DNA from 4 places in the Acidovorax sp. GW823-FHT01C06 genome. Region 1 is predicted to be linked to each of the others. Evidence: predicted binding sites of a transcription regulator. Region 1 holds the regulator's gene; each other region holds the start of a gene.

Region 1 (5,008 bases):
TGCGCCCGCCGGCAAGGTCGATGTGATCGAATTCTTCTGGTACAGCTGCCCCCACTGCCACGCCTTCGAGCCCACGCTCGACGCATGGGTGAAGAGCGCCCCCAAGGACATGAGCATCCGCCGCATGCCCGTGGCCTTCAATGCCAGCTTCGTGCCGCAGCAAAAGCTCTACTACACGCTCGAAGGCATGGGCAAGCTCGACGCGCTGCACGCCAAGGTGTTCCGCGCCATCCATGTGGAAAAGCAGAAGCTGGCCAAGGACGACGAAATCCTGGCCTGGGTGACCCAGCAGGGGGTCGATGCCGCCAAGTTCAAGGAGGTCTACGGCTCCTTCACCGTGTCCAACCAGGTGCGCCGTGCGTCGCAGCTGCAGGACGCGTATGGCGTGGAAGGCGTGCCTTCCATGGGCGTGGCCGGCAAGTACTACACCGATGGCACCATGGCCGGCAACATGCAGAACGTGCTGCAGGTGGTGGAGCACCTGGCCGCCACGGCGAAAAAGGGGTGACGCCTCCTTGAAGGAAGCGTGGCCCTCGTGAGCCGCCTTCCTGCCCAGGGGAACGCACCCGGCGGCCCGGCAGCGCCGGCTCCACGGGTGCAGGCGTCGGCTTCCAAGCGCCGACGGCCTCGGATGCCCCAAGAAGAAGCCCGCGGATGCGGGCTTTTTTCATGGCGCACGCCGTGGGGTGGCTACAATGACCTGCAAGATTCGTGCCCTATGAACTACCGCATCCTCCCCCACCTCCTGCTTGTCGCCCTGGCCTGCCATCTGGGCGCGGCGCACGCCGAAAAGGCCGACCGCGCCAAGCCCATGAACATCGAGGCCGACGCCTTGCGACACGATGAGCTCAAGCAGACCAGCGTGTTCTCGGGCCGCGTGGTCATGACCAAGGGCTCCATCGTGCTGCGCGGCGCGCGGCTGGACGTGCGCCAGGACGCCGACGGCTACCAGTACGGCGTGGTCACGGCCGAGGCGGGCAAGCGGGCCTTCTTCCGCCAGAAGCGCGATACCGTGGCGGGCGCGCCGGACGAGTTCATCGAAGGCGAGAGCGAAGTCATCGAGTACGACGGCAAGGCCGACAACGTGCGCTTCATCACCCGCGCCGAGCTGCGCCGCTACCGCGGGGCGGTCCTCAGCGACGAGATCACCGGCGCCGTGATCGTCTACAACAACCTCACCGATGTGTTCACCGTGGACGGCAAGCGCACCCCCGCGACCAATGCGGCGGGCGATGCGCCCGCGCCCGGCAGCCGGGTGCGTGCGGTGCTCGCGCCCAAGGACCCGCCCGCCGGTACCGCCGCGCCGGAGGCCGCGCCCCCGGCATCGGCGCCGGTGCTGCGCCCCAGCAACAGCCTTGGCGGCGGCTCCAAGTGAGCGCGCAGCCCGTCAGCCCCGGTCCTGACACCCAGGCGGGCAGCCGCCTGGAGGTGCAGCACCTGGCCAAGTCGTATGGCAGCCGCAAGGTCGTCAAGGATGTGTCGCTGGTCGTGCAAAAGGGGGAGGTCGTGGGCCTGCTGGGGCCCAACGGCGCGGGCAAGACCACCTCGTTCTACATGATCGTGGGCCTGGTGCGCAGCGACGCGGGCGACATCCGCATCGACGGCCATTCGGTGGCCCACATGCCCATCCACCGCCGCTCGCGGCTGGGGCTGTCCTACCTACCGCAGGAAGCCTCCATCTTCCGCAAGCTCACGGTCGAAGAGAACGTGCGCGCGGTGCTGGAGCTGCAGCGCGCGGACGACGACGGCAAGCCGCTGTCGCGCGAGGCCATCGAAGAGCGTCTCACGGCCTTGCTGCAGGAGCTGCGCGTGGACCACCTGCGGGCCTCGCCCGCCATGGCCCTGTCGGGCGGCGAGCGCCGCCGCGTCGAGATCGCCCGCGCGCTGGCCACGCAGCCGCGCTTCATCCTGCTGGACGAGCCCTTTGCGGGCATCGACCCCATCGCCGTGATCGAGATCCAGCGCATCATCGGCTTCCTCAAGGCGCGCGGCATCGGCGTGCTCATCACCGACCACAACGTGCGCGAGACGCTGGGCATCTGCGACCACGCCTTCATCATCAGCGATGGCCAGGTGCTGGCCCAGGGCACGCCGTCCGAGATCGTGGACAACGCCGAAGTGCGCCGGGTGTACCTGGGCGAACATTTCCGCATGTAGACATGGCCTCCACGCTTGTCATTTCGTGTACTGCGCTGCCCCCCGAGGGGGCGTTCGCGCCTTGGGGCGGCCCGGCGGCGCGGTACGGTACCCCCACGCTCCCCGCTGCGCGTGGTTCGCTGCCCCCCGAGGGGGCCTTCGCGCCTTGGGGCGGCCCGGCGGCGCTCAATCAATGAAACCTGGACTCTCGCTGCGCGTCTCGCAGCATCTTGCATTGACCCCCCAGCTTCAGCAGTCCATCCGGCTGCTGCAGTTGTCCACGCTGGAACTCTCGCAGGAAGTCGAGCAGATGCTCGACGAAAACCCGTTCCTCGAACGCAACGCCGACGAGGCGCCGCGCGAGGAGTTTGGCCTGGAAGCCGCCGATACGCCGGCCCAGGCCGACGACTACAGCGCGGATGATGCTATTTTTTCAGGAGCTACCAGCGCAAGCAGTACCAGCGCTGAGGCTCAAAATGATGCTGAAACACCGAGCGCGGGCGCCGACGAGCCCGACTGGAGCGGCGACGGCACGGTGGAGATGGCGCCCAACGACGCCGAGTGGGGCGGCGACGCCCCCGCCCGCAACCGCAACGACGCCGAAGGCGACGAGGCCGACGCCACCGAGCTGGCCCGCACGCACGAATCGCTGACCGCCTTTTTGCACCGACAGGCGCTGGCGCTGCGCCTGTCCGAGATCGACCGCGCCGCGCTGCGCTTCCTGATCGAATCGCTCAACGACGACGGCTACCTGGAGGATCCGCTCGAAGAGCTGGCCATCAGCCTGGCCGGGCCCGACGACCTGGAGCAGATCGAGGAGTTGGTGCACCGCTTCACCGTGGCACAGCGGCTGCTGCAGAGCCTGGAGCCCGTGGGCGTGGGCGCGCGCGGCCTGGCCGAGTGCCTGACGCTGCAGCTCAAGGCGCTGGCCGCCGACGAGGACAGCGACATCGACCCCGACACCGTGCAGACCGCGCTGCGCGTGTGCCAGCAGCCGCTGGAGATGCTGGCGCGGCGCGACGTGCGCCGCCTCACGCAGGCCTGCGGCGACAGCGAGGAGCGCACCCGCGCCGCCATGGCGCTGATCGCCCGGCTGGAGCCGCGCCCGGGGCGCCGCTTCGCCGACGTGGAGCGCAACATCATCATCCCCGACGTGATCGTGCGCAAGGCCGGGCGCGCCAATGGCCGCGACGGGCAGCACAACTTCATCGTGCAGCTCAACCCCGACGTGATGCCGCGCCTGCGCGTGCACGACATCTATGCCGGCGCCCTGCGCGGCCACAAGGGCGGCGAGGGCCACCAGGGCATGCAGCAGCGCCTGCAGGAGGCGCGCTGGTTCATCAAGAACATCCAGCAGCGCTTCGACACCATCCTGCGCGTCTCGCGCGCCATCGTGGAGCGGCAGAAGAACTTCTTCACCCACGGCGAACTCGCCATGCGCCCGCTGGTGCTGCGCGACATCGCCGACGAGCTGGGCCTGCACGAGTCCACCATCAGCCGCGTGACCACGGCCAAGTACATGGCCACGCCCATCGGCACCTACGAGCTCAAGTACTTCTTCGGCTCGGGCCTGGGCACCGAGACCGGCGGCAATGCGTCGAGCACCGCCGTGCGCGCCCTCATCAAGCAATTCGTGGCCGCCGAGAGCCCGACCAAGCCGCTGTCGGACAGCCAGATCGCCGAGATGCTCAAGGAGCAGGGCATCGAGTGCGCGCGCCGCACCGTCGCCAAGTACCGCGAGGCGCTCAAGATCGCGCCGGCGAATCTGCGCAAGGCGCTGTAGGCGCCGTGCGGGCGTGTGCACGGCGCATGCGCCTGGTGGCCCGTTTTTCCGCTCCGTTGCCGTCTTTCCCTCTCACTTCGCCACCCCGTCCATGGCCCGCATCGTCTTCGACCTTCCCGCGCACTTCGGTTTCGTCACCGAAATGCAGATCTACATCAGCCACGTCAACCAGGGCGGGCACCTGGACAACGCGCAGCTGCTGAGCCTCGTGTCCGAGGCCCGGGTGCGGTTTTTCCAGTCACTCGGCTACCCCGAGGCCGACGTGGGCGGGCTGTCCATCGTGGTCGGAGACATCGTGGCGCAGTACAAGTCCGAGGGGTTCCACGGCGAGACCATGCGCGTGGAGATGGCGCCTGCGGACTTCAACCGCTATGGGTTCGACCTGGTCTTTTGCATGACCGAGAAGACCTCGGGCCGCGAGGTGGCGCGCGGCAAGATCGGCATCGTTTTCATCGGCAAGGCCGGCCGCAAGGTGGCGCCGATCCCGGACTCCATTCGCCAGTTGCTGCTGGCCCGTGGCGGCACGCCGGATTCACACGCACTTTCCGAGCGCGTATCCTCACCATCGTCATGAACCAACTCCAACTTTTTCTCCCCTGCGCCGCCGGTGTGGAGGGCTTCCTGGCCGACGAAGTGCACGGCATCACCGGCCTCACGGGGCAGGACCTGCTGGTGGGCCGGGGCGGCGTGCTGCTGCGCGCCTCGTGGCGCGACGCGCTGCTGCTGAACCTGCACAGCCGGCTGGCCCAGCGCGTGCTGGTGCAGCTGGCGCACCGCCCGTACCGCTCCGAGAACGACCTCTACGCCGCCGCCAGCGACGTGGCCTGGGAAATCTGGTTCACCACGCGCCAGACCTTCAAGGTCGAGGTGACCGCCCAGCACAGCCCGCTGCAGAGCCTCAATTTCGCGGGGCTCAAGGTCAAGGACGCGGTGGCCGACCGCTTTCGCGCCAAGAGCGGCGTGCGCCCCGACGTGAACACGCAGTGGCCCGACGTGCGCATCCACCTGCACCTGACCACCGACGAAGCCACCATCTACATCGACACCTCGGGCGAGCCGCTGTTCAAGCGCGGCTGGCGCGAGGACAAG
Region 2 (5,008 bases), on a different contig from region 1:
CGGTCCGAGCGCATGCGCAGCTCCCAGCTGCCGCTGCGCAGTTCGTACACGCCCACCGCGCCGTAGCGCTGCTCGCCCTTGTCATCCCAGGTCATCGTGCCGATCACGGGCGCGTAGCCGTTGATGCCGTGCATGGCCTTGGTGATGTCCTTGGGGTCCGCGGACTTGGCCTTCTGGATGGCCGCCGAGAGCACGTACATGCTGTCGTAGCTGTAGTGCCCGCCGTACGCGGGCGGCTTCTTGTAGGCATCGATGTACTTTTCCAGGAAGGGCTTGCCCGTGGAAAACTCCTTGGCTTCCAGCACGGGCGAGGTGGCATAGACGCCCTCGACGATGCCGGCCCCCTTGGTCATGTCGGTGGTCTTGATGGTGTCGCCGCCCAGCAGGCTCACCTTGGTGTGCCCCACCTTGCGCAGGGCTTCCAGCAACGCCAGCGCCTGGAAGTCATTGAGGGTGGAGACGATCACCTCCACCTTCGCGGCCTTGAGTTCGCCGGCCAGTTCGTCGAATGCCGTGGTCTTGTCGTCGAACGACTTGCGCACCACCACCTCTTTCTTCTCGGCCTTGAGCTGCGCGGCGGCCCCGTCGGCCAGGCCCTTGCCGTAGGGCGTGCCATCATCCAGCGCGGCATAGCGCGCGGCGCCCAGCTGGGTGGCGGCAAACGAGCCGATGGCGCGCGCCTGCAGCGTGTCGTTGCCCACCATGCGGAAGGTGGTGGAGAAACCCAGCTGCGTGAACTTGGGGTTGGTGGAGATGGCGATCTGCGCGATGTCCTTGGCCGCGTAGATGGGCGCGGTCTCGATGCTCACGCCCGAATTCAGGTGCCCGATGACGGCCACCACGCCGGCATCCACCAGCTGCTGGGCCACCGTCTTGCCGGTGGCCGCGTCGGCCTTGTCGTCCACCGCCACCACCTCCAGCGTCACCCGCTTGCCGTCCACGGTGTAGCCGCCCTTGTTCAGTTCGGCCACGGCCAGGTTCACGCCATTGAGCAAGTCCTGCCCGAGGGCGCCCAGGGGGCCGCTCAAGGGCTGCGCCACGCCGATCTTGATGGTGTCGGGCACCTTGCCGCACCCGGACAGGAGCAGCAGCGCCATGGACGCGGCGGTGGTCAAGGCCAGCCCGGCGGCGAAACGGCGCCGGTCAATATGCTTGTTCATGCGGAATCCTCATCAATATGTCAATGTGACCAGATGTATATGCGACGACGGAGGAAAGGCGCTATCGGGTATGCCCTGCCAATCGGCAAACTATTAGCAAGTTTCAGACCCTGCAAGGCAAGGCCCTTGCCGGAACCCGGCACCTGCCCGGGGCGCACCGCTTCGGCGCACCAATTTGTGGCGTAAAAATTGCTTATGCTCCAGGGTATGAACGAGTCTCTGCGCATCGTGGTGGTGGCCCCGGACCTGGCCATTGCCGACCCCGACGACGAACACGCCGTGCTGCAGGCGGAGCGTTCGCGGGCGCTGCGCATCGGGCTGCTGGAGAACAATTTCAACCTGATCGCCACGCTGCCCGCGGATGTGTTCCTGAGCGAGCGGATCGCCCAGCTGCAGCCCGACCTGATCATCGTGGACGCCGAGAGCGAGGCCCGCGACGCGCTGGAACACGTGGTGGTGGCCACGCGCGACGAACGCCGCCCCATCGTGATGTTCACCAACGACGAGGACACCTCGCACGTCAAGGACGCGGTGGCCGCGGGCGTGTCGGCCTACATCGTGGCCGGCCTCGCGCCCCAGCGCATCCGCCCCATCCTGGACGTGGCGATGGCGCGCTTCCAGCACGAGCAGGCGCTGCGCGCCGAGCTCGCCGATGCCAAGACCGAGCTCAAGGACCGCAAGACCATCGACCGCGCCAAGGGCCTGCTCATGCAGCGCCAGGGCCTGACCGAGCAGGCCGCGTACGAGAAACTGCGCAAGACCGCCATGGACAAGGGCCTCAAGCTCGTGGATGTGGCCCAGCGCATGCTCGACGTGATGGACCTGCTCGGGTAAGCAGGTGACATCCTCCTGAGGCGCTGCGCGCATCGGTGCAGCCGCCAGAGGCCGCCCGCTCTCGGAGACCGTCCAGACTGCACAGGCAGTCTTGGAGCCGCGGCCCCTGGCCCCTCCTCTGCCCGGCTCGGGAAAGGGGACGATCCCCTCGCTGCGCAGCGGTCCTTACCCGGCATCCCCGGCCTGGGCCACGCCCAGGTCCACCGGCTTCTCCCGGATGGTGCGCCGCACAAAGGCAGTGCGGCATTCACCGCGCGCACCACCTCCGCGCGTTTGCAGGTCAAAAAGGCCCCCGGCGCTTGATCCATTTGCGCAAGAAGCTATCAGTTCAATAGCAAATCATGCGCCGAACTGATGCGGAGCCCGTGCGGCAAGGCCTGGCACGCCACTTGCTTTAACCCCTGCGAGACCAATGGCGGTCTCACCCCCACACAGCACGGGCCCAAAGGCGGGCCGGTGCTGGGCGAGCCCTTCATCGGGTATCGCCATGGACAGAGGCGTCCCTCACCGACCGGTGCTGCATGTATGCAGGCTGCTCGGGAGGACGCCTTTTTTGTTTTCAACGCTATGAGGAAGTGCCCCATGACCGATCTGCTCAAAACCAGCCTCAACCGCCGCACCGTGCTGCAGGCCGCCACCGTGGGCGCCGTCGGCGTCAGCCCCGCGCTGCGTGCGCTGGTGCACGCCCAGGGCTCGGACGCGCCGGAGAAGAAGGAAGTCAAGATCGGCTTCATCCCGCTGACCGACTGCGCCAGCGTGGTGATGGCCTCGGTGCTCGGCATCGACAAGAAGTACGGCGTGACCATCATCCCCACCAAGGAAGCCTCCTGGGCCGGTGTGCGCGACAAGCTGGTCAACGGCGAACTCGACTTCGCCCACGTGCTGTACGGCCTGGTCTACGGCGTGCACCTGGGCCTGGCCGGGCCCAAGAAGGACATGGCCGTGCTGATGAACCTGAACCACAACGGGCAGGCCATCACGCTGTCCAAGAAGCTCGCCGACAAGGGCGCCGTCAATGGCGCGGGCCTGGCCAAGCTGATGGCCAGCGAGAAGCGCGAGTACACCTTCGCGCAGACCTTCCCCACCGGCACGCACGCCATGTGGCTGTACTACTGGCTGGCGGCCAACGGCATCAACCCGATGAAGGATGCCAAGGTCATCACCGTGCCCCCGCCGCAGATGGTGGCCAACATGCGCGTGGGCAACATGGACGGTTTCTGCGTGGGCGAGCCCTGGAACCACCGCGCCATCATGGACGGCATCGGCGTGACGGCCACGACCACGCAGGACATCTGGAAGGACCACCCCGAGAAGGTGCTGGGCACCACGTCCGAATTCGTGCAGAAGTACCCCAACACGGCCCGTGCCGTGACGGCCGCCATCCTGGAGGCCAGCAAGTGGATCGACGAAGGCCTGGCCAACAAGAACAAGATGGCCGAGACCATTGCCGGCAAGGCCTACGTGAACACGGGCGTCGATGCCATCAACCAGCGCATCCTGGGCCGCTACCAGGACGGCATGGGCAAGACCTGGGACGACCCCAACCACATGAAGTTCTTCAACGAGGGCACGGTGAACTTCCCCTACCTCACGGACGGCATGTGGTTCCTCACGCAGCACAAGCGCTGGGGCCTGGTCAAGGACCACCCCGACTACCTGAACGTGGCCAAGGCCGTGAACCGCATCGACGTCTACAAGCAGGCGGCCGCCGCTTCCAAGACGCCGCTGCCCAAGAGCGAAATGCGTACGAGCAAGTTCATGGACGGCGTGGTGTGGGACGGCAAGGACCCCGCCAAGTACGCCGACAGCTTCAAGATCAAGGCGTAAGCGCCCTGCCCCGTCCACCCTGCACAGGAGAACACCATGGTCAGTGCCGTCTTTCACTCCCCGCTGGATGCAGCCCCCGTGGTTGCACAGAACGCTATGAATAATGTAGCTAGCAGCGCTTCGCCCGCAAGCGCCAGAAGCCAAAAACAGTCAAAAACGGCAATGGCGGCAAGCCCTGCGCCCACGGCATCTGCAGCCCCCGCCGGTCGCGACTGGGCGGCGCTGTCGCGCGGCTTCTGGATGGCGGTGCTGCCGCCGCTGTGTGGCCTGGGCTTGCTGGTGGGTCTGTGGGCCGTGGTGTCAGCCACCACGGGCAACAGCATTCCCGGCCCGGTGGAAACCTGGAAGCAGGCGCTGGAAATCTTCAGCAACCCGTTCTACCGCAACGGTCCCAACGACCAGGGCGTGGGCTGGAACGTGCTGATGTCGCTCGAACGCGTGGCCGTGGGCTTTGGCATGGCGGCGCTGGTGGGCATTCCAGCGGGCTTCGTGATCGGGCGCTTCAACTTCCTGTCGCGCATGTTCAACCCGCTCATCAGCCTGCTGCGCCCGGTGTCTCCATTGGCCTGGCTACCGATCGGCCTCCTGGTGTTCAAGGGTGCCAACCCGGCCGCCATCTGGACGATCTTCATCTGCTCCATCTGGCCCATGATCATCAACACCGCCGTGGGCGTGCAGCGTGTGCCGCAGGACTACATGAACGTGGCCCGCGTGCTCAACCTGTCGGAGTGGAAGATCGCCACCAAGATCCTGTTCCCCGCCGTGCTGCCCTACATGCTGACCGGCGTGCGCCTGGCCGTGGGCACCGCGTGGCTCGTGATCGTGGCCGCCGAGATGCTGACCGGCGGCGTGGGCATCGGCTTCTGGGTGTGGGACGAGTGGAACAACCTCAACGTCAAGAACATCATCATCGCGATCTTCGTGATCGGCATCGTCGGGCTGGTGCTGGAGTTCGCGCTCATCAAGCTGGCCACTGCGTTCACCTTCGAAGAGGTCAAAACCTGACCCACCCCTGAGCCGCGCCTGCGGCGCGTCATCCCCTCAGGTGCCCCCCAGTGGCCCGGCCAAGCCGGTGCCGCGGCGGTCCTCGAAACAACCCGGAGTTCCTCATGCACACCTCTCTCACCACCAAGTTCATCGAAGTCCATGGCGTGGAGCAGACCTTCAAGACCGCCAAGGGCCTGTTC
Region 3 (5,008 bases), on a different contig from region 1:
ATGCCGTAAATTGCATTAATAATATCAGAGTCATATCAATAACAAGTTCTCGACTGGACTTTTTTGGTGTGAAGGCTATTAGTGTCAACAAGGGCCCGCAGGTCACGTCCACGCAGAATAAAATAAGAAAAAGGCTGAGCCCCCCCGATAGAAGGCCATATGGGTGCGGATACCAGATAAAAAATACCAATACCGCAGCTATTATGGCTATGCTGACTGAACCTAAGAAATGAAATAAGCTGGCCTTTGCTGCAGACCGGATGCGTGAAGCGAACAACATGAGAGAGTTTGGGGATTCGTCAACGGCACTCTGTCGGAAGATATTTGGCGGGCAGGGTACCCAGCGTGACGTTGGTCATGCCACGGGCTGTTGCCGTCATGGAGGTATTGCCGGCACACGCCCAGTCAATGGAGTGACTGGATGCGGCTGTTGGCGCAACATTGGCCGCATTGGGCGACAAGGTGAATGTCATGCCGTTCAGTCCTGCAGGAATGCCATTGCCCGCATTGGCTGAAATGGTCACGAAAATAGGCCAGGCCCCATCGGGGGAAAAGAGTGCGCAAGCAGTGCCTACCGCCCCCGCAGCACCTACGCAAATATTAGCCACGTATTTTGATTGTTTGTCCGTCACGGGGCTGAGGTTGATTGCCGTTGCGGCCGCATCCAAGCCGGTTGCCCGATTCTGCGTATAACCCTCACTAAGAAGGGTCTTGACAACAGAGGCGGACACGAGTGCCTCAGTGATTTTTGCGCGGATAGCATAGGCCTGATAGGCTGGCATAGCGACAGCCGCCAGAATGCCGATAATGGCTACCACGATCATCAACTCGATCAGGGTAAAGCCTTTGCTGGTGATGGCAACCATGATGGGATCCCCCACTACTGGCGAAAATTCACAAAAGCTTCAACTGAAATAAAGAGGGTGCCCTTTGGCACCCTCTTTGGAGACTCACTAAGTCAAAATCAGCAAAGTATTAAACCTCTACATCGCTGAATTAACGGCACTCAGCAGGGGCATATTTGGCGTCCAAGGCGGTTGCAGGTACCGTTGGTGCGTTGGCGGCGGTGAATCGAGCGGTCGCCGTTACGACCGTCGAACTACCACATGCCCAATCGACGGCACCCGCCGACGTCGCGGTAGGCGTGCCGATAGTACCACCATTGTTGACCAGAGGCCGGAACGAAAGGATACGACCGTTTAGGCCCGTGGGAATGCCATTGGCTGCAGTAGCTGCGATGGCAACGTTGATTTGCCATGGGCCCGTCGCACCACCTGCATGGGCTGTACAGTTGGCGCCACCAGCAGGAACTTGGTCAATGCAGAAGTTGGCCACGTACTTAGATTGCTTTTCTTGGAAGGACGTGGTATTAATACCAGCAGCAGCAGCATCCAAGGCAGTAACGCCGCCAGTCTGGAATGCTTCGCTCAGTACAGCCTTAGCGGAAGAGGCTGCAATTACCCCTTCCGAGACCTTCGCGCGAATGCTGTAATCTTGATACGCAGGCAGCGCTACAGCAGCCAAAATACCAATAATAGCCACCACGATCATCAATTCAATCAGGGTAAAACCCTTTTGCAGAGTGCGCGTCATAAGAAACTCCTTAGAGGTCAATTGCAATTTACAACCTGCAGAAGAATTCTTCAGGTCTGCAAGCTTCCAAGCATTTCCCGTGCCAATCTGCGTCTCAGCGATGAAATTCTCTGTAGAGAGACCGGCGTTCTGTAACGTCGCCACTATTCATTCTTCATCGTTCAGTCTGACAATTTTGTCCGATCAAGAGTGTCACCACCCACCAAAAAACAAATTTTGTAGACTCTATGTGCCACTGTTGTCAGCAAAATTCAAGAACATTTCTTTTAGAAGATAAAAACTGTTGTCATACAGCGAACGTCTGCCCTTCCTGCAGCCATTGGATGTTGACGAAATCGGAGGTAGCGGCATTCGCCAAATTTGCGGCGAACAGGCCACGAATTTCTTCCATGATGATTTCTGTTTCCGCCGGTTTGGTATGAGTGATGTACACCTTGCAATGATGCGTGGCGAAGGACTGCAGTTCAGCGAGCAAAGTGTGTGGTGACAGGTGCAAACTACGGCGAGCCAAAGCGCTTTCACGGTCGCTGAAAGCAGTCTCAATGACGAGCATCACCGCGGGTAGTTTGTTGATCCGCTCCCAGAACAAGGGGTTGCGCTCAGTGTCGCCGCTAAAGACCCACCAACCTTCGTTTCCTTGGATGGCATAGCCGACGGCGGGCACCGTGTGGACTGCGGGAAGTGCCTCCACTAGCCGCCCGGCTACGATGCGCTGTTCTCCTATCTGCAGCGGATAGAAACGCACAAACGGTCGGTCAGCCGTAGGGATTGATTCGAAGTCGGGCCAGATGATTTTGTTAAAAACGTGTTCGCGCAGTGCTTGGATGGTGGCTGGCAAGGCGTGGATCTGCACGGGCGTATCACGTAGGGATGCGACCGAATCTAGCATCAATGGCAACGCCGCGATGTGATCCAGATGGGAATGCGTCAGAAACACATGGTCGATCTGGCGCATCTCGTCCAACGTCAGGTCTCCCACCCCCGTGCCCGCATCGACCAGGATGTTGTTGTCGATGAGAAATGAGGTCGTCCGGCAATCTTTGGCGATGGCCCCGGAGCAGCCCAGCACGCGAACTTTCATGGGGCCACCCTATTCACTATTTGGTGTCGAAGTTTGTAGCGCCGTCCCAGGCGGGGTCGAAGGCCTGCGCTTGCCGGAGTTGTAGACGGGCCGTATACAAGTCATAGAGGGCAGATGGTGGGGCTGTTTGCTTCAAATGTGCGAGCAGTTTGCCGCATTGTGCCCAGTCCTGGTTGCGATAGGCTTCAAGGAAGTGTTGCCAAGTAGATATTTCTTCGATGATCTGGTGCCCTGGGATAGGCAGTGAGGTAACTGGCGAATAAATTGAAACTGTCTGGGCTTTGCCTTTCACGCGCACCAAGTCCAGCTCCCGCCACGCGAATTGGGACGCCTGGGCCTGGGTGGTGGCACTTGCTACAGTGCGCACACCATAGTGTTTGGACAGTCCTTCCAGGCGCGACCCGAGATTGACGGCGTCGCCAATCACGGTATAGCTGCGCCGGATGTCGGAGCCCATGTCTCCAACACACATGGTGCCAGTATTGAGGCCAATGCCCACGCCAATCTCCGGAAGGCCGCGCTCCCGGTGCGCATGGTTGATCTGTTCCACTGCCTGCTCCATGTCCAGCGCTGCCCGCACCGCCAGTTGCGCATGGTCTGGCGTAGCCACCGGCGCTCCCCAGAACGCCATCACGCAGTCCCCCATGTACTTGTCGATGGTGCCGCGATGACTGCGAATGATGTGGGTGAGCCGGCTGAACACCTCGTTGAGCAGGGCTTGGAGTTGCAGCGGTTCCATCTGTTCAGACATGGCCGTAAACCCCCGCATGTCGCAGAACATCACGGTCAGCTCCTGGTTGGTCGCCTGCATGCTGTACTTCTCGGGCTGCTTGACCATCTCGTCCACCAGTTCCGGCGGCACATACGTGCCAAACAGCGCAGCCAGTTCCCGCTTGGAGCGGCTTTCCACAAAGTAGCCGTAGACCATGTTCAGGGCGAATGCGAACACCGCCATCACCACCACGGTAGCCAGTGGCATGGCCAGGCCATGGGCGAGGTAGAGCCAGAGATTGAGCACGGCAAGGACTGAGACGGTCCCAAGGCTGAGCAAGACCGCGGAGGTCGCCGAAAGCGCTGGCAGCGCCACCGCCAGCAAAAGGCCTGCGATGAGCAGCTGCACGGCATCAAAGCCCACGGCGTAGTCTGGCCGCACGATGCTTTTCCCGTCCAGAAAGGCCGAGAGCATGTTGGCGTGCGTCTCCACGCCTGGGTAGGTGCGGCCCACCGGGGTCACGCGCAGGTCCAGCAAGCCGGGCGTGGTCGAGCCCACCAGCACCAGCTGGTTCTGAAGGCTATGGGAAGGGAGCTTGCCCTCCAGGACGTCGGACGCGGAGATGTACCGGAACGACCCACCGCCGACATCCCCGGGGCCGCGGAAGGGGATGAGGGTTGCGAGCTGGGCGTCCACGGGCAATGCCAGCGCGCGGCCATCCTGGCGCAGCACGACGCTCTGCAGCGTGTCGTATCCGCCTTCAGGAAGAGGGCTGGCAAAGCCGGGGTGCACTTCCGGCATGCCAAGCACCGTGCGAAACATCGCCAGCGCGAGGGATTCGTAGTACTTCCCCTGGTGCTCCGCAAGCAGGGGAAGGGAGCGGACGACGCCATCGTCATCGGTGATGGAGTTGAAAAAGCCTGCGGCGGGCACGGCGCTGGCGAGCTCTTCGATGTTGCTGCCATAACCGCCCCAGGAAGTGGCTTTCAGCGGCAGGCCGCGCAGCCGCTCCGGGGAGAGCGCTGGCGCGGGCAACACGCCTTTTGTCCTTCCGTCCCGGTCGCTGGTGAGGTAGTAGCCCAGAACCGCCGGCCGCCCCTGGAGCGACCGGGCGAAGAGCGCGTCATAGTCGAGCGCCGGGGCCAGGCGCGCGAGTTGTTCCTTGAACCCTGCCTGGGCCCGCAAGGGGCCCCGGGCCAGCTGCTCGAGGCTGGAGAGTCCCGAGCTTCCGTCGGCCTCCGCAAAGAGGACGTCGAAACCCACGACCGCCACCTGCTGGCGCTCGAACAATTCACGGCTCAGGGTGGCGAGCTTGTCCCGCCCCCAGGGCCAATGCCCCACCCGCTCCAGGCTTTTCTCGTCGATGTCGACGATGACGATGCGCTCGTCCAGTGTGCGCGGCATGGTGGCGCGCAGCCGGGTGTCGTAGATGATGTTTTCCAGCCGCTCCAGGACCTGGAGATGAAGAACGCCTGCAATGTGCAGCAGCGCAAATACCAGCGGAATCAACGTGACCGCCATGCGCCGCCCATGGCGCCAGAACAGGTGCAAGACGGGATTGCGCACGAATTCCAGGGGCAGTGGGCCGGAATGAGCCGCCTATGGGGCTGCTGCAGTCCGGC
Region 4 (5,008 bases), on a different contig from region 1:
CGGTGCTGCGCTCCACCACCGCCGACGAAATGCTGGGCGCCCAGCTCTTCTTCAAATGCGAGAACCTGCAGCGCACGGGCGCGTTCAAGTTCCGCGGCGCCTTCAACACGCTCGCCCAGTTCACCGACGAGCAGCGCGAACGCGGCGTGCTGGCTTTCTCGGCCGGCAACCATGCGCAGGCGATCGCGCTGTCGGCCCGCCTGCTGGACATGCCCGTCGCCATCGTCATGCCCGAAGACGCGCCCGCCTCCAAGATGGCGGCCACGCGCGCCTATGGAGCCCAGGTCGTCACCTACGACCGCTACACCGAGGACCGCGAGGCCATCAGCCGCCGCCTGGCGCTGGAGCGAGGCATGACGCTGGTGCCTCCGTTCGACCATCCCCACGTCATCGCGGGCCAGGGCACCGCGGCGCTGGAGCTTTTTGAAGAAGTGCCCGACCTCGACTACCTGTTCGTGTGCGTGGGCGGCGGGGGCCTGCTGGCAGGCAGCCTGCTGGCCGCGGGCGCCCTGGCACCGCGCTGCCGCGTGATCGGCGTGGAGCCCGAAAACGGCAACGACGGCCAGCAGTCGCTGCGGGCGGGGCAGATCGTGCGCATCCCGACGCCGCACACCATCGCCGATGGCGCGCAGACCCAGGCGCTGGGCGAGCTCACCTTTCCCATCATCCGCGAGCGGGTGGAAGACATCCTGAGCGTGAGCGACGCCCAGCTCATGCAGTCCCTGCGCTTCTTCGCGGAGCGCATGAAGATCGTGGTGGAGCCCACGGGCGCCCTTGCCTATGCGGGCGCGCACGCGTTCTCGGGTGTCGATGACGGCGGCAAGCTGCTGCAGGGCGAACGGGTGGGCGTCATCATCAGCGGCGGCAATGTGGACCTGGCGCGCTATGCGCGGTTCCTGTCGGATTAGACTCACCCATGCGCCGCGCCGCCGCCGCCAGCCCCAGAGGGCGACGCCAGCGGCCCGCCACGGCCGGCCGCACGGCAGCACGGCAGCACGGCAGCACGCAACCCTGACAGTGCCTGCCGCCAGCGCCTCTGTCAGGTAAAAATGCAGGCGCGCCTCTTTCCATCCCCCAAAACACAGGCCCAGCCATGAGCAACGTCACCGTCATCAACCACCCCCTCGTCCAGCACAAGCTCACGCTGATGCGCAAGAAGGACGCCAGCACCAACAGCTTTCGCCGCCTGCTGGGCGAGCTCAGCACGCTCATGGCGTACGAAGTCACGCGCGACATGCCCCTGCAGGACGTGCAGATCGAAACCCCGCTGGAGACCATGACCGGCCAGGTGATCGACGGCAAGAAGCTGGTACTGGTCTCCATCCTGCGCGCGGGCAACGGCTTCCTCGACGGCATGCTCAACGTGGTGCCCGGCGCCCGCGTGGGCCACATCGGGCTGTACCGCGACCCGGCCACGCTGCAGCCGGTGGAGTACTACTTCAAGATGCCGTCCGAAATGGACGAGCGCGACATCATCGTGGTGGACCCCATGCTGGCCACCGGCAACTCGGCCGCCGCCTGCGTGGACCGCCTGAAAAAGCTCAACCCCCGCTCCATCAAGTTCGTGTGCCTGCTGGCCGCCCCCGAAGGCGTGGCCACGCTGCAAAAGGCCCACCCCGACGTGCCGATCTTCACCGCCGCCATCGACCGCGAACTGAACGACCACGGCTACATCCTGCCGGGGCTGGGGGATGCGGGGGACCGGATCTTCGGCACCAAGTAGGCGCACGCCACACCATCGCGAACCAGCCACCGCGGGGCCAGGCCCTCCGGTGGTTTTTTTGGCGCGTCATTTTTTTACCAACTGGTGGCTTTCCTCTGGCAGACTTGCCTCCGGCCTCGTGCCTCCGGGCGGCTGCCCATTGGCGCGCTCCTTGCTTGGCTGCTGACACCCATTCCTCCTTGTTTGCCTGTCTGAAGGACTCCACCATGACCACTCGCCGCATCTTCACCGGACGCCTGCTCTGCACTTCCATGGCCCTTTCGGCCGCCATGGGCCTGGCACCCTCGCTGGCCCACGCGCAGTCCAAGCTCAAGGTCGCGGCGATCTACACGGTGCCCTACGAGCAGCAGTGGGTGAGCCGCATCCACAAGGCCCTGAAGGCCGCCGAAGCGCGCGGCGAGATCGAATACAAGGCCAGCGAGAACGTCTCCAACGCCGACTACGAGCGCGTGATGCGCGAGTACGCCACCGGCGGCAACCAGCTCATCGTGGGCGAGGCCTTCGCGGTGGAGACCGCCGCCCGCAAGGTGGCCAAGGACTTCCCCAAGACCTCGTTCCTGCTGGGCTCCTCGGGCAAGCCGCAGGCGCCCAATTTCAGCGTGTTCGACAACTACATCCAGGAGCCCGCCTACCTGTCCGGCATGGTCGCGGGCGGCATGACCAAGACGAACAAGATCGGCATGGTCGGCGGCTTCCCCATTCCCGAGGTCAACCGCCTGATGCACGCCTTCATGGCCGGCGCGAAGGAGACCAACCCCAAGGTCGAGTTCACCATCACCTTCATCAACAGCTGGTTCGACCCGCCCAAGGCCAAGGAAGCCACCTTCGCCATGATCGACAAGGGCGCCGACGTGCTCTATGCCGAGCGCTTTGGCGTGTCCGACGCGGCCAAGGAGAAGGGCAAGCTGGCCATCGGCAACGTGATCAACACCCAGGACAAGTACCCCGACACCGTGGTCGCCTCCGCGCTGTGGCACATGGAGCCCAGCATCGAACGCGCCCTCAAGCTGGTCAAGGACGGCAAGTTCACGGCCGAGGACTACGGCCCCTACTCGATGATGAAGCACAAGGGCTCTGAATTGGCGCCGCTGGGCACGTTCGAGAAGAAGGTGCCCGCCGACATCGTGGCCAAGGTCAAGGCCAAGGAGGCCGACATCCTGGCCGGCAAGTTCAGCGTGAAGGTGGACGACAGCCAGCCCAAGTCCACGGCCAGGTAGGCACCCCGGCGCGCGGGCACCGGCTGCGCTGTGGCCTGCGCCGCCGTGCGCTGCGCTGTACGATTTTTCCTTTTCTTCTTTTTCCCGACAAGGAACGCCATGCCCGCACCGCTTTCCCACCGCCCCGAGACAACCGCCCTGGCCGCGCGGTGCATGCGCCTGCTGGGCGCCCTGGCCCTGGCCACGCTGGTGGCGGGATGCGCCGCGGTCGTGCCGGGCCAGGCGGCACGGCTGGACAGCATGCCGCGCATCGCCGTCATCTCGGCCTTTGCACCCGAGCTGACGGTGCTGCTGCCCCAGGTGCAGCAGCCGGCCAGGCACAGCGTCAACGGCGTGGAATTCACCACCGGCATGCTCTCGGGCAAGCCCGTGGTGGTGTTCCTGTCGGGCATCAGCATGACCAACGCGGCCATGAACACACAATTGGTGCTGGACCGCTTCAACGTGAGCCACATCGTCTTTTCCGGCATCGCCGGTGGCGTGAACCCCGGCCTGCACATTGGCGACGTGACCGTGCCCGCGCAGTGGGGACAGTACATGGAATGGCTGATGGCGCGTGAAGACCAGCCCGGCCAGTACAGCGCCCCCGCGTGGATGAAAAGCGAGCTGACGATGCCCGCCTTCGGCATGATGCACCCGCGCCCGGTCGAGGTGAGGTCGGCGGCCAAGCCCGGCATCACCAGACAGTTCTGGTTTGAGGCGGACCCCCAAATGCTGGCCACCGCGCGCGGCCTGCAGGACGTGGGCCTGGCGCATTGCCTGGCCAGCACCTGCCTGAAACAGCGCCCGCAGCTCGTGGTGGGCGGCAACGGCGTGTCGGGCCAGGCCTTCGTGGACAACAGGGCTTTCCGCGAGTACGCGTTCAAGACCTTCGAGGCCAATGTGCTCGACATGGAGACCGCCGCCACCGCCATGGTGGCCCACAGCAACGGCGTGCCCTACATCGCCTTTCGCTCGCTGAGCGATCTGGCCGGTGGTGGCGAAGGCGAGAATGAAATGGGCACCTTCATGGGCCTGGCGGCGGCCAATTCCGCCAAGGTGCTGCTGGCCTTTCTCTCGAACTGGAAATGACGGACCCCTCCGGCCCCGTCCTGCGGCTGCAGGGCATCACCAAACGCTTCGGCAAGCTGGTGGCCAACGACGGCATCAGCCTTGCGCTGCAGCGCGGCGAGGTGCTGGCACTGCTGGGGGAGAACGGGGCGGGCAAGTCCACGCTGATGTCCATCCTGTTCGGCCACTACGTGGCCGACGCGGGCCACATCGAGGTCTTCGGCCAGCCGCTGCCGCCCGGCCAGCCACGCGCGGCGCTGGCGGCGGGCATCGGCATGGTGCACCAGCATTTCACCCTGGCCGACAACCTCACGGTGCTGGACAACGTGCTGCTGGGCACCGAACCCTTGTGGCAGCCCTTCTCACGGCGCGCGGGTGCGCGCGAGCGCCTGCTGGCGGTGTCCCGCCAGTTCGGCCTGCCCGTGCGGCCCGAGGCGCTGGTGGGCGGCCTCTCGGTCGGCGAGCGCCAGCGCGTGGAGATCCTTAAGGCGCTGTACCGGGGCGCGCGCATCCTCATCCTGGACGAACCCACCGCCGTGCTCACGCCGCAGGAAAGCGAAGCGCTGTTCGACACGCTCGCGCAGATGGTGGCGCAGGGCCTGTCCATCATCTTCATCAGCCACAAGCTGGCCGAGGTGCTGCGCGTATCGCACCGCGTGGCCGTGCTGCGCCAGGGCAAGCTCGTGGCCGAGGCGCCCGCGCAGGGCACCACGCAAGGCCAGCTCGCGCAGTGGATGGTGGGCCATGCCATCGAGGCCAGCGAACGCCGCCCCGCCCGGAGCGTGGGTGCGCCGGTGTGCACGCTGGCCAACGTATCCACGGCATCCACGGCTCGTGATCGGCTGCAGGGCGTATCGCTCACCCTGAACGCCGGCGAGATCGTCGCCATCGCCGGTGTCTCGGGCAATGGCCAGGTGGCGCTGGCCGACGTGCTGTGCGGCGTGCGCGCCGCCACCGCCGGCCAGGTGACGCTGCTCGGCACGCCGCTGCAGGCCCGCCCGGCTTGGGTGGTGGACCA

Evidence for each region. Region 1 encodes sigma-54, which starts transcription at its own class of promoters, with help from an activator protein. Its sites were predicted from a motif close to TGGCANGNAANCTGCTTT; they were not measured.
Region 2: the regulator sigma-54 is predicted to act here: its motif matches at 1,339-1,356, upstream of AC1RCS_RS19930 (ANTAR domain-containing response regulator).
Region 3: the regulator sigma-54 is predicted to act here: its motif matches at 1,661-1,678, upstream of AC1RCS_RS14380 (pilin).
Region 4: the regulator sigma-54 is predicted to act here: its motif matches at 1,864-1,881, upstream of AC1RCS_RS15710 (BMP family protein).

What each region holds. Positions count from the first base shown of each region.
Region 1 is NZ_JBXAKN010000005.1:285,500-290,507, reverse strand. It holds gene AC1RCS_RS13650 (thiol:disulfide interchange protein DsbA/DsbL) at 1-508, shown strand, start outside; gene lptA (lipopolysaccharide transport periplasmic protein LptA) at 719-1,375, shown strand; gene lptB (LPS export ABC transporter ATP-binding protein) at 1,372-2,157, shown strand; gene AC1RCS_RS13635 (RNA polymerase factor sigma-54) at 2,330-3,919, shown strand; gene AC1RCS_RS13630 (acyl-CoA thioesterase) at 4,011-4,493, shown strand; gene AC1RCS_RS13625 (THUMP domain-containing class I SAM-dependent RNA methyltransferase) at 4,490-5,008, shown strand, end outside.
Region 2 is NZ_JBXAKN010000010.1:196,351-201,358, forward strand. It holds gene AC1RCS_RS19925 (branched-chain amino acid ABC transporter substrate-binding protein) at 1-1,160, opposite strand, end outside; gene AC1RCS_RS19930 (ANTAR domain-containing response regulator) at 1,368-1,994, shown strand; gene AC1RCS_RS19935 (CmpA/NrtA family ABC transporter substrate-binding protein) at 2,577-3,821, shown strand; gene ntrB (nitrate ABC transporter permease) at 3,858-4,826, shown strand; gene AC1RCS_RS19945 (ABC transporter ATP-binding protein) at 4,931-5,008, shown strand, end outside.
Region 3 is NZ_JBXAKN010000006.1:142,346-147,353, forward strand. It holds gene AC1RCS_RS14370 (pilus assembly protein) at 1-280, opposite strand, end outside; gene AC1RCS_RS14375 (pilin) at 300-866, opposite strand; gene AC1RCS_RS14380 (pilin) at 997-1,593, opposite strand; gene AC1RCS_RS14385 (3',5'-cyclic-nucleotide phosphodiesterase) at 1,880-2,674, opposite strand; gene AC1RCS_RS14390 (CHASE2 domain-containing protein) at 2,691-4,907, opposite strand.
Region 4 is NZ_JBXAKN010000007.1:120,036-125,043, forward strand. It holds gene AC1RCS_RS15700 (threo-3-hydroxy-L-aspartate ammonia-lyase) at 1-908, shown strand, start outside; gene upp (uracil phosphoribosyltransferase) at 1,094-1,723, shown strand; gene AC1RCS_RS15710 (BMP family protein) at 1,930-2,940, shown strand; gene AC1RCS_RS15715 (5'-methylthioadenosine/S-adenosylhomocysteine nucleosidase) at 3,040-4,011, shown strand; gene AC1RCS_RS15720 (ABC transporter ATP-binding protein) at 4,008-5,008, shown strand, end outside.